Regions from separate parts of the Methylobacterium sp. Leaf89 genome, predicted to be linked through region 1. Evidence: predicted binding sites of a transcription regulator. Region 1 holds the regulator's gene; the other holds the start of a gene.
What was found. The regulator PhoB, encoded in region 1, activates phosphate uptake and scavenging genes when phosphate is short. The targets are predictions, from matches to a motif close to TGTCATNNANCTGTCAT.
Positions count from the first base shown of each region.

Region 2: the regulator PhoB is predicted to act here: its motif matches at 2,288-2,304, upstream of ASF18_RS01535 (alkaline phosphatase D family protein).

Region 1 is NZ_LMML01000008.1:33,664-39,270, forward strand. Features, by position in the region: gene ASF18_RS03580 (SDR family oxidoreductase) at 1-71, shown strand, start outside; gene ASF18_RS03585 (matrixin family metalloprotease) at 164-1,192, shown strand; gene ASF18_RS22785 (DUF262 domain-containing protein) at 1,318-2,415, shown strand; gene phoB (phosphate regulon transcriptional regulator PhoB) at 3,222-3,926, opposite strand; gene phoU (phosphate signaling complex protein PhoU) at 3,957-4,682, opposite strand; gene pstB (phosphate ABC transporter ATP-binding protein PstB) at 4,769-5,587, opposite strand.
Region 2 is NZ_LMML01000004.1:8,239-13,845, reverse strand. Features, by position in the region: gene ASF18_RS01540 (malate synthase G) at 79-2,241, shown strand; gene ASF18_RS01535 (alkaline phosphatase D family protein) at 2,348-3,937, shown strand; gene ASF18_RS01530 (ABC transporter ATP-binding protein) at 3,992-5,506, opposite strand.

The DNA.
Region 1 (5,607 bases):
GCCCGGCCGCCAGCGCCACCAGCGGGGCGGCGCTGCGCGTCGATGGCGGCGTGGTGCGCAGCATCGTGTGAGGACGCGCCGCCCCGACGCGTGGCGGCCGGTCCGGTAAGGATTTCGCAACCTCTGCCGCCGACCCTGGCCCGAACGCACGGGAGGGCGGTCGATGGGGGATTATGCGCTGGAAGGTCCGCGATGGGGAACGGGCGCGGCAGGCACGGGCGGCGGCACCGTCACCTGGGCCGTCGACGGCACGATCCCCACCGGCTTCGTGAGCCTCCTCCAGGCCGCCTTCGCCACCTGGGCCGCCGCCGCCGACATCGCCTTCCAGCAGGTGGCCGCGACGGCCAACGCCCAGATCGACTTCACCCTCGGGGGGATCGACGGGCTCGGCAAGACCCTGGGCTACGCCACCTATTCCTACAGCGGCCAGCGCATGCAGTCCGCGGAGGTGACCTTCGACAGCGGCGAGGGCTGGCACGCCTCCGGCGCCCGCATCGTCGGCACCCAGAACGTGGATCTCTCCCTGGTGGCGTTGCACGAGATCGGCCACGCGCTCGGCCTCGACCATTACGACGCCAAGCCCGAGGTGATGAACGCCATCCTCGACAGGGGCATCACGACCCTGGCGGCCGGCGACATCGCCGGGATCCAGGCCCTGTACGGTGCGCCGCCCGCCCCGGTGGTGGCCGCGGCGGCACAGACGAGCCCGGTCGCCGGCACCGCCGTCACGGCGGTCTATCGGTTCTACGACACCCATACGGGGGATCACTTCTACACCACGAGCACGGCCGAGAAGGCGCAGATCGAAAAGACGCTGCCGTGGTTCACCTACGAGGGCACCCCGTGGGCGGCCCCGGCCCAGGGCGCCGACACGGTGGACGTGTTCCGGTTCTTCGACACGGCCTCGAACGCCCACTTCTTCACGACGAGCGTCGCCGAGCGGGACCAGGTCCTCAAGACGGCGCCGACCTACACGTACGAGGGCGTGGCCTTCGAGGCCTACGCGGATGCGGGCGCCCCCGGCGGCCTGACCCTGGAGCGCTTCTACAACACCCAGACCGGCCAGCATCACTTCGCCGGCAGTGCCGAGGAAGCCAACGGCATCAACCACGGCGCCGCCGGTCCGGGCTGGGTCGACGAGGGCAAGGCCTTCACCGTCCACCTGCCCACCGACGCGATGATTTTCGCCTGAACAACGATCCGAATAATTTCACGTGACAAGCCACGGCGAGCGCTGCACGAACGAGACCATTCCTGATTCGCAATGACGAATCTTGGTTAGTTTTAGCTACCCGTCTTTTGCCTGAGAAGGTCCTTATGTCTTTAGACAAAGAAATTGAGCGCGGCGCACTTAGTGTAGCGACGGATTCTTATGACATGTCCGTTGGCGAACTGATGAACGTATATCGAGACAATGAACTTATAGTCAATCCAGAATTTCAGCGCCTATTTAGGTGGACACTTTATCAGAAAAGCCATTTTATAGAGTCGCTGCTCATTGGCATTCCTATCCCGTCAATATTTGTGTTCGAACAGGCATCTGGCGCCTGGGAACTCATTGATGGACTGCAACGAGTATCAACAATTCTTGAATTCGCAGGATTATTGCGAAATTCCGCTGGCAGAAAATCGCAACCATCAGTTCTGCAGGCGACCAGAACTTTGCCGTCTCTTGCAAATACTACTTGGGATGATGGACCAGCAGGCACAACTGCTCTTACGCCGGCTCAACAGATCTCAATAAAACGTGCCCGCATTGGCGTCCAAATTCTCAAAAAGACCAGCGACACAAAAGCAAAATACGATCTATTTCAGCGCCTCAACAGTCATGGATCTCAAGCGAATGATCAGGAGCTCAGGAACTGTGTAATTGTCATGCTCAACAGAGATCTATTTGCGGAAATCAAACGACTTGCCTCCGATCGACGCTTCAAAGCGATCATGCAGCCGAGCGAACGTGGAATAGAAACTCAAGCCCTGATGGACTACGTAACCCGCTTTTTGGTATTCATGTTTGTCGATTACGACAAAAGGTGGGATATAGAAGAGTACCTCAATAACGGTGTTATAGAAATTGCAGATGAGGATGGAAGCAATTGGCAATCTCTCATAAAAATATTTGAGGAAACAATCGATTTAGTTCACTCTACAGGTGAGCCAAATATACTGAAACGTTATCGAAACGGGACCTTCAGCGGTAAAGTTGGCCAAGCAGGTTTTGAAGCAATCTTTTTGGGAGTTGCTCAAAATAGAAAAGCGATCCTAAGAAAATCCAATCCCGGAGGTTTTGTATTGCAAAGAGCAAAAGATCTCTGGACACGAGCCGAAGTCAGTGATTTTACTAAGGGTGGTGTTAGAGGCACAACTCGGATTCAAAAAACTCTTCCATTTGGCAGAGAATGGTTTCAGCAGTGAAACCAGTAACGCCGAGCGCCCTGCAGGAGATTCTGGATACCGATCTTGTATGGAGGCGAAAAGAGCTAACATCACTAATTACTACTATGAGAAGCACAGATCTTGCAACTAAAGTTGTGCTTATCCGAGCCGCGGTGCCACTCCTCTATGCGCATTGGGAGGGCTTTGGCCGCGCGTGTTTCCAACGGTATCTTGAGCATGTAAGTTACAAGAACGTAAAATATAAAGATCTACACCCAGCCTTTTATTACTTATATAATTTAAACCGACTACAGGAAATTGGTAGAGCACCTGCTAAAACCGCAGTCATGCTCCTCCCACAAGTTATGCAGGCAAGAGACAATATAAATAGAAATGCGTTCCGAAAAATGATAGACACAAAGTCAAATTTGCGGTTCGAGGTTTTGGAACAATTGTGTTCAATGACGGGAATAGATCCAACACCCTTTTTTGAAGACGAGGTTTTTATAAATTTTGAATTGTGCGATCCTAGGAATGAGATTGCACATGGATCTTCTGCATCCCCATCGGAGACCACGTTAATTAAACGCCGAGATAGAGCGTTTGGCATAATGACAAAACTGCAAACCGCTCTTGTAAATGCAGCTATAAATAAAAGCTACAAAGCATAACCTGAAGACTTACTTTCTCAGACATTGTATTTCAAATATTTCATTTCGAAAAATAGAATTCATCCGCAGTAAAATCAATACCCTCTTGAATACAACTCGAAGAAATCTACATATTATAAAATATTAGTATTTGATGTATAAGTTATAATTTTAAAGTCTTTTATGCTGCCCTTTCTACTCGGCGTCGGCCTCGAACATCTCGTCGAAGGAGTAGCCCGAGCCGCGGACCGTGCGGATCGGGTCGCTCTGGCGCGGGCGGTTCAGGGCCTTGCGCAGGCGCCCGACATGGACGTCGACCGTGCGCTCGTCGATGTAGACGTCGTGGCCCCAGACGCCGTCGAGGAGCTGCTCGCGCGAGAACACCCGGCCGGGGCTCTGCATCAGGAATTCGAGGAGCTTGAACTCGGTCGGCCCGAGATGGATCTCGCGGCCTTCCCGGCGGATGCGGTGGCTGACCCGGTCGAGCTCGATGTCGCCGGCCACCAGCAGGTTGGCGACGTGGGCCGGCTTGGCCCGGCGCAGCAGGGCGCGGACCCGGGCGAGGAGCTCCGGCACCGAGAACGGCTTCACGATGTAGTCGTCGGCGCCCGTTCCGAGGCCCCGGATGCGGTCGCCCTCCTCGCCCCGCGCCGTGAGCATGATGACCGGCAGCCGCTCGGTCTCGCGCCGGGCGCGGATGCGGCGGCAGAGCTCGATCCCCGACAGGGCCGGCAGCATCCAGTCGAGCAGGACGAGGTCGGGCACCTGCTCCTGCAGGCGCAGGTCCGCCTCGTCGCCGCGGGCGGCCGAGTCGACGATGAACCCCTCGGCCTCGAGGTTGTAGCGGAGGAGGAGGGTCAGGGCCTCCTCGTCCTCGACGATCAGGATACGCGTACTCATCGTGCGCTTTCGATCAGACCGGCACGGGGGTCAGGCCGCGCCGGGCATGTCCACGGTGGCGTAGTTGGACGCGTCGTTCTTCGGGCGCTCGCGCTCGGCCAGGAGGTTCTCGCCGGTGACGAGGTAGTGGATCGTCTCGGCGATGTTGGTGGTGTGGTCGCCGATGCGCTCGATGTTCTTGGCCACGAACAGGAGATGCGTGCAGAACGAGATGTTGCGCGGGTCCTCCATCATGTAGGTCAGGAGCTCGCGGAACAGGGAATTGTAGAGGGCGTCGATGGCGTCGTCGCGCTCCCAGACGTCGAGGGCCGCCTTGGTGTCGCGGCTGGCATAGGCGTCGAGGACGTCCTTGAGCTGCTCCTGCACCAGGTCGCTCATGTGCTGGACGCCGATGACGATCTTCTGCGGCTGGATCTGGTCGGCGATCGCCACGACGCGCTTGGCGACGTTCTTGGCGAGGTCGCCGATGCGTTCGAGATCGTTCGACACGCGGATCGCCGTCACGGTCTCGCGCAGGTCGATGGCCAGGGGCTGGCGCCGGGCGATGAGCAGGATCGCCCGCTCCTCGATCTCGCGCTGGAGGGTATCGAGGCGGGCGTCGGCGGCGATCACCGCCTGGGCCAGGGGCGCGTCCCGGCGCACCAGGGCCTCGCCGGCCTCGGTCATCATCTTCTCGGCGATGCCGCCCATCTCGGAGATCGAGCGGCGCAGGTCCTCGAGGTCCGTATCGTAGGATTTGACGATGTGGTCGGGCATGGGGTTCGCTCCTCGATCGGGCCCGCCTGTCCGGGGCCCGCCCTGGCGGTGATGGGGGACGCGGGCCGAGACCGGCCGGCGGAGGATCAGCCGAAGCGGCCGGTGATGTAGTCCTGCGTCTGGCGCTTTTCCGGATTCATGAAGATGCGCGTGGTGGGCCCGAACTCCACCAGTTCGCCGAGATACATGAAGGCGGTGAACTGCGAGATGCGCGCCGCCTGCTGCATGTTGTGCGTGACGATGACGATGGTGAATTCCGAACGCAGCTGCTCGATCAGCTCCTCGATGCGGCCCGTCGAGATCGGGTCGAGGGCCGAGGTCGGCTCGTCGAACAGGATCACCTCGGGGCGCTGGGCCACCGTGCGGGCGATGCAGAGGCGCTGCTGCTGGCCGCCCGAGAGGCCCATGCCGGATTGCTTGAGCTTGTCCTTCACCTCGTCCCAGAGGGCGGCCTTGCGCAGGGATTCCTCGACGCGCATGTCGAGGTCGGCCTTGGGCAGCTTCTCGTAGAGGCGCAGGCCGAAGGCGACGTTGTCGTAGATCGACATCGGGAACGGGGTCGGCTTCTGGAACACCATGCCGATGCGCGAGCGCAGCTCGTTCAGGTCGACCCCGGAATCCAGGACGTTCTGGCCGTCGAGGAGGATCTCCCCTTCCGCGCGCTGGTCCGGATACAGGCTGTAGATCCGGTTGAAGGTGCGCAACAGGGTGGACTTCCCGCAGCCCGACGGGCCGATCAGCGCCGTGACCTGGCGGTCGTGGAAGTTGAGGTTGACCGACTTCAGGCCGTGGAAGCTGCCGTAGTAGAAGTTCAGGTCCTTGACGGCGATGCGGACCGGTGAGGACTCGTCGGCCTTGTGGCGTCCGGTGAGCTGCGCGGACGTGATCCCGGGGGCGGCGTTCATCGGTTCAAGATCCTATCGGG
Region 2 (5,607 bases), on a different contig from region 1:
GGGCGTTCGACATCGGTGGGTTGGCGACGACCGCGGCCGGTGGCATTCCAGCGCAAACCTTCCGTGAATGGATCGAAGATGGATCGAATGGATATCGGCGGCCTCGCCGTCGCCCGCGTGCTGTACGATTTCGTCGCGGAGGAGGCCCTGCCCGGGACCGGCATCTCGCCCGAGGTTTTCTGGGGCGGCCTCGGCGCGATCGTGCGCGACCTGACGCCGAAGAACCGGGCCCTGCTGGCCAAGCGCGATACGCTCCAGGGGCAGCTCGACGCCTGGCACCGGGAGCGGGCCGGCAAGCCGTTCGATCCGGCGGCCTACAAGGCGTACCTGAAGGACATCGGCTATCTGCTGCCCGATCCGGGACCGGTGGCGGTGCGGACGGAGAACGTCGATGACGAGATCGCCCGCATCGCCGGGCCGCAGCTCGTCGTGCCGGTCTCGAACGCCCGCTACGCCCTCAACGCCGCCAATGCTCGCTGGGGCTCGCTCTACGATGCCCTCTACGGCACCGACGCGGTTTCGGAGGAGGGCGGCGCGATCCGCAGCGGCGGCTACAACCGCGCCCGCGGCGCCCGGGTCGTGACCCGCGCCCGCAGCTACCTCGACCGCTTCGTGCCGCTGGCCGGCGGCCGCCATGCCGACGTGGTCACCTATGCGGTCGAGCAGGGCGGGCTCGTCGGCAACATGAACACCGGAGAGACCGTCCCGCTCGCGCGACCGGATCTCTTCGTGGGCTATCGCGGCCGGGCCAGCATGCCCGCCTCCCTGCTCCTGCGGCACCACGGGCTGCACGTCGAGGTCGTCCTCGACCGGACGCATCGGATCGGTCGCTTCGATGCGTCCGGCGTCGCCGACATCCTGCTGGAATCGGCCGTCTCGACGATCATGGACCTCGAGGATTCCGTGGCCACGGTCGATGCCGACGACAAGGTCGTCGTCTACCGCAACTGGCTCGGCCTGATGAACGGGACCTTGACGGCCTCCCTCCACAAGGACGGCCGCACCCTGGAGCGGCGCCTCAACCCCGACCGGCACTACATCGCGCCGAACGGCGGCGAGGTGGTGGTACCGGGCCGCTCCCTGATGCTGGTGCGCAATGTCGGCCACCACATGGACACCGATGCGGTGCTCGACGCCGAGGGCCGCGAGATCCCCGAGGGCATGCTCGACGCCGCGGTCACCGCGATGATCGCGATCCACGATCTTAAGGGGGATTCCGGCCTGCGCAACAGCCGGCGCGGTTCGGTCTACATCGTCAAGCCGAAGATGCACGGGCCCGAGGAGGTCGCCTTCGCGGTCGAACTGTTCGGACGCGTGGAGGCCATGCTGGGTCTCGACGCGAACACCCTCAAGATGGGCATCATGGACGAGGAGCGCCGCACCACGGTCAACCTCGCCGCCTGCATCGCGGCCGCGGCCGAGCGGGTCGTGTTCATCAACACGGGCTTCCTCGACCGCACGGGGGACGAGATCCACACCGCGATGGAGGCCGGCCCGGTCATTCGCAAGAACGACATGAAGGCGACGCCCTGGATCAAGGGCTACGAGGAGAACAACGTCGATGTCGGCCTCGTCTGCGGCCTGCTCGACCGGGCGCAGATCGGCAAGGGCATGTGGGCGGCCCCCGACGCCATGGCCGACATGCTGATGCAGAAGGGCGCCCACCCCAAGGCGGGCGCGAGCACGGCCTGGGTGCCGTCGCCCACCGCCGCGACCCTGCACGCGCTGCACTATCACGAGACCGACGTGCGGGCCCGGCAGGTGGAACTCGCCCGCCGGCCGCGCTCGGCCCTCGACGAGATCCTCGAGATTCCGCTGGCCCGCTCGAACTTCGCCCCCGACGACGTGGCCCAGGAGATCGACAACAACGTCCAGGGCATCCTCGGCTACGTCGTCCGCTGGATCGACCAGGGGGTGGGCTGCTCGAAGGTGCCGGACATCCACGATGTCGGGCTGATGGAGGACCGGGCGACCTTGCGGATCTCGTCGCAGCACATCGCGAACTGGCTGCATCACGGCGTCGTCAGCGAGGAGCAGGTGATGACGGCGCTCAAGCGGATGGCGAAGGTGGTCGATCGCCAGAACGCCGGCGATCCGCTCTACCGCCCCATGGCCCCGGACTATGACGGCCCGGCCTTCCAGGCGGCCAGCGACCTCGTCTTCAAGGGCCGCGCGCAGCCGAACGGCTACACGGAATGGATCCTCACCGAGCGCCGCCGCGCCGCGAAGGCGGCCCGCTAGACCGGCATCGGATCCACGCGAACCAGGTTAGGGACGGCGCGGGCAGCGTCGTCAAGGCGTCAGACAGGATCGCCATAGCGGAGCCTTCGGAAGGGAGCCCGCCGCCATGTCCTCCTCGTCCCGTTCCAGCCTGCCCCGTCGTCCGTTCCTGACCGGGGCCGCCGCCGGCCTCGTCGGTCTCGGCACCGGCGTCTTCCGGCCCGGCCTCAGCCGGGCCGCAGACCGCCCGATCCTCACCCACGGTTTGCAATCCGGTGACGTCGACGGCGACTCCGCCGTGGTCTGGGCCCGGGCCGACCGCCCCTGCCGGGCGATGATCGCGTGGTCGACCACGGAAAGCTTCGCCGACATTCGCGGCGGCGTCTTCGCGGATGCGCTCCCGGCGAGCGACGGCACCGTGAAGGTCGCCCTGACGGATCTGCCGCCGGGCCAGGACGTGTTCTACCGGGTCCGCCTGCAGGATCTCGCCGCGCCGACGATCCTCGGGGCGCCGCAGGTCGGGCGCTTCCGCACGGCGCCCGCCGAGCGCCGCTCGGTCTCGTTCTGCTGGTCCGGCGACACGGCCGGCCAGGGCTGGGGCATCGACGAGGCCCGGGGCGGGATGACGATCTACGCCGCCATGCTGCGCAACCGGCCGGATTTCTTCCTGCATTCCGGCGACACCATCTATGCCGACGGCCCGATCATACCGGAGGTGCGCCTGCCCGACGGCACCCTCTGGCGCAACCGCGTGACCGAGGCGGTGGCGAAGCCGGCCGAGACCCTGGAAGAGTTTCGCGGACGCTACCGCTACAACCTCACCGACGCGAACGTGCTGGCGATGAACGCCGAGATCCCGATCTTCGCACAGTGGGACGATCACGAGGTCACCAACAACTGGTGGCCGGGCGAGCCCCTGACCCGGGCCGAACACCTGCGGAAGGCCTATCGCGACCCGAACGTGCTGGCGCTCCAGGTCCGCGCCGCGCGCGCCTTCCACGAATACATGCCGATGCGCTTCGCGCCCTCGGAGCCCGGCCGCGTCTACCGCAAGATCTCGCATGGGCCGCTGGTCGACGTGTTCCTGCTCGACATGCGCTCCTATCGCGGGCCGAACGGCGAGAACCGGCAGACCACCTACGGACCGGAGGCTCACTTCCTCGGCCCGGCGCAGGTCGCCTGGCTCAAGCGCGCGCTCCTCGCCTCCCGCGCGACCTGGAAGGTGATCGCGGCCGACATGCCGATCGGGCTCGTCGTCCCCTACGATTCTCAGCCGCCCTTCGGGTCGGAGGCCGTCGCGCAGGGCGACGGGCCGCCGCTGGGCCGGGAACTCGAGATCGCCGACCTCCTGCGCTTCCTGCGGGATGCGGGCATCCGCAACACGGTCTGGCTGACGGCGGACGTGCACTACGCGGCGGCGCATTACTACGATCCGAACCGGGCGCGATTTCAGGAGTTCGAGCCGTTCTGGGAGTTCGTCGCAGGCCCGCTGCATGCCGGGACCTTCGGTCCCAACGCCCTCGACGACACCTTCGGGCCCCAGCTGCGCTTCGCCAAGGCGCCGCCGCCGGGCCAGACCAACCTCTCGCCCGCCGCGGGCTACCAGTTCTTCGGCCATGTCGCGGTCGAGGGCGCGACGGAGCAGATGACCGTCACCCTGAAGGACGCCGCCGATACCGCGCTCTGGTCGGTCACCCTCGACCCCGTGCGGACCTAGCCTGCCGGACCGGACACGCCCGGCAGCGTCGGGCCGACACGGCCGTGTCGCGCCTCAGTGATGCCCCGCCATGTGGCGGCCGATGCTGCGGGCGTCGGCCTCGGCGCGACTCACCGCGTGCACGATGCGACCGTCGGACATCACCACGATGCGGTCCGAGAGTTCCAGGATCTCGTCGAGATCCTCGCTGATCAGCAGGACCGCCGCCCCGGCGTTGCGGGCCGCCAGGATCCGGGCCCGGATCTCGGCGACGGCGGTGAAGTCGAGCCCGAAGCAGGGATTGGCGACGACGAGGAGGTCGACCGGGTCGGTGAGTTCGCGCGCCAGCACGGCCCGCTGCACGTTCCCGCCGGACAGGGTGGCGATCGGCGCCTCGGCGGAGGCGGTCTTCACCCCGAAGCGCGCGATGAGGTCCCGGGCGCGGCGGCGCATGGCGCCGGTGTCGAGCCAGACGGTCGGCCGCCCCGGGACCGCGCCCCCCTCGGAGGCGCCACGCTCCGCGCGCCGGTCGAAGGCCCGGAAGGCCAGGTTCTCCGCGACCGACATGCGCGGCGCGCAGGCATTGCGCAGCGGCTCCTCCGGAATGACGCGGACCCGCCGCGCCCGGCTCTGCGCGCGCCGTCCGTCATAGGCCTCGCCCCCGACCTCCACCCGGCCAGCGGCCGCCCGGATCTGGCCGCCGAGCACGTCGGCGAGTTCCTTCTGGCCATTGCCCGAGACCCCGGCGACGCCGACGATCTCGCGGGCCTGCACCGCGAGGGCGTCGACGGCGAGGTGACGCAGGCCGGAGGCATCGGTGGCGCGCAGATCCGCGATGCGCAGGACGACCCGGTCCGGGTCGGGCCGACCGACGCGGTTGGGGGCGGCGCGCACCGGGCGGGCGCCCATCATCATCGCCGCCATGTCGTCCCGGCTGAGTTCGCCGACCCGTCCGCCGCCCGCGAGCGTGCCGCGGCGCAGGACGCTGACGCTGCGGGCGAACGCCTCGACCTCGCGGAACTTGTGGCTGATCATCAGCACCGTCAGCTCGCGCCGGTCCGCCATGGCGCGCAGGAGGCCCAGCACCTCCTCGGCCTCCGCCGGCGTCAGCACCGAGGTCGGCTCGTCGAGGATCAGGAACCGGGCCTTGAGGAAGAGCTGCTTGATGATCTCGAGCTTCTGCTTCTCCCCGGCCGCGAGCTCGGCCACCGGGCGTTCGAGGTTCAGCCGGAACGGCATCCGTTCCATGAAGGCGGCCAGCGCCGCACGCTCGGCGCGCCAGTCGATCACCGCCGGCACCCGGGGCCGGGCGATGACGAGATTCTCGAGGCCCGTCAGGGACGGCACCAGGGTGAAGTGCTGGTAGACCATGCCGAGGCCGCGGGCCTGGGCGCCCTTCGGATTGGTGATCGCGACCTCGCGGCCATCCACCAGGACGCTGCCCGCGCTCGGCGCGTAGAAGCCCATGATGCACTTCACCAGGGTCGACTTGCCCGCGCCGTTCTCGCCCAGCAGCGCGTGGAAGCCGCCCGCCTCGATCTTCATCGAGACGTCGTCGAGGGCCGCGAAGGTGCCGAAGCGCTTCGACATGCCGATGGTCTCGACCGCGATGGCACCGGGCGGCGGGGCCTCGGGCACCACCGCTGCCGCGTCTCCGTCCCGGGGCACCACGTTACGAACCGATTGCGGGA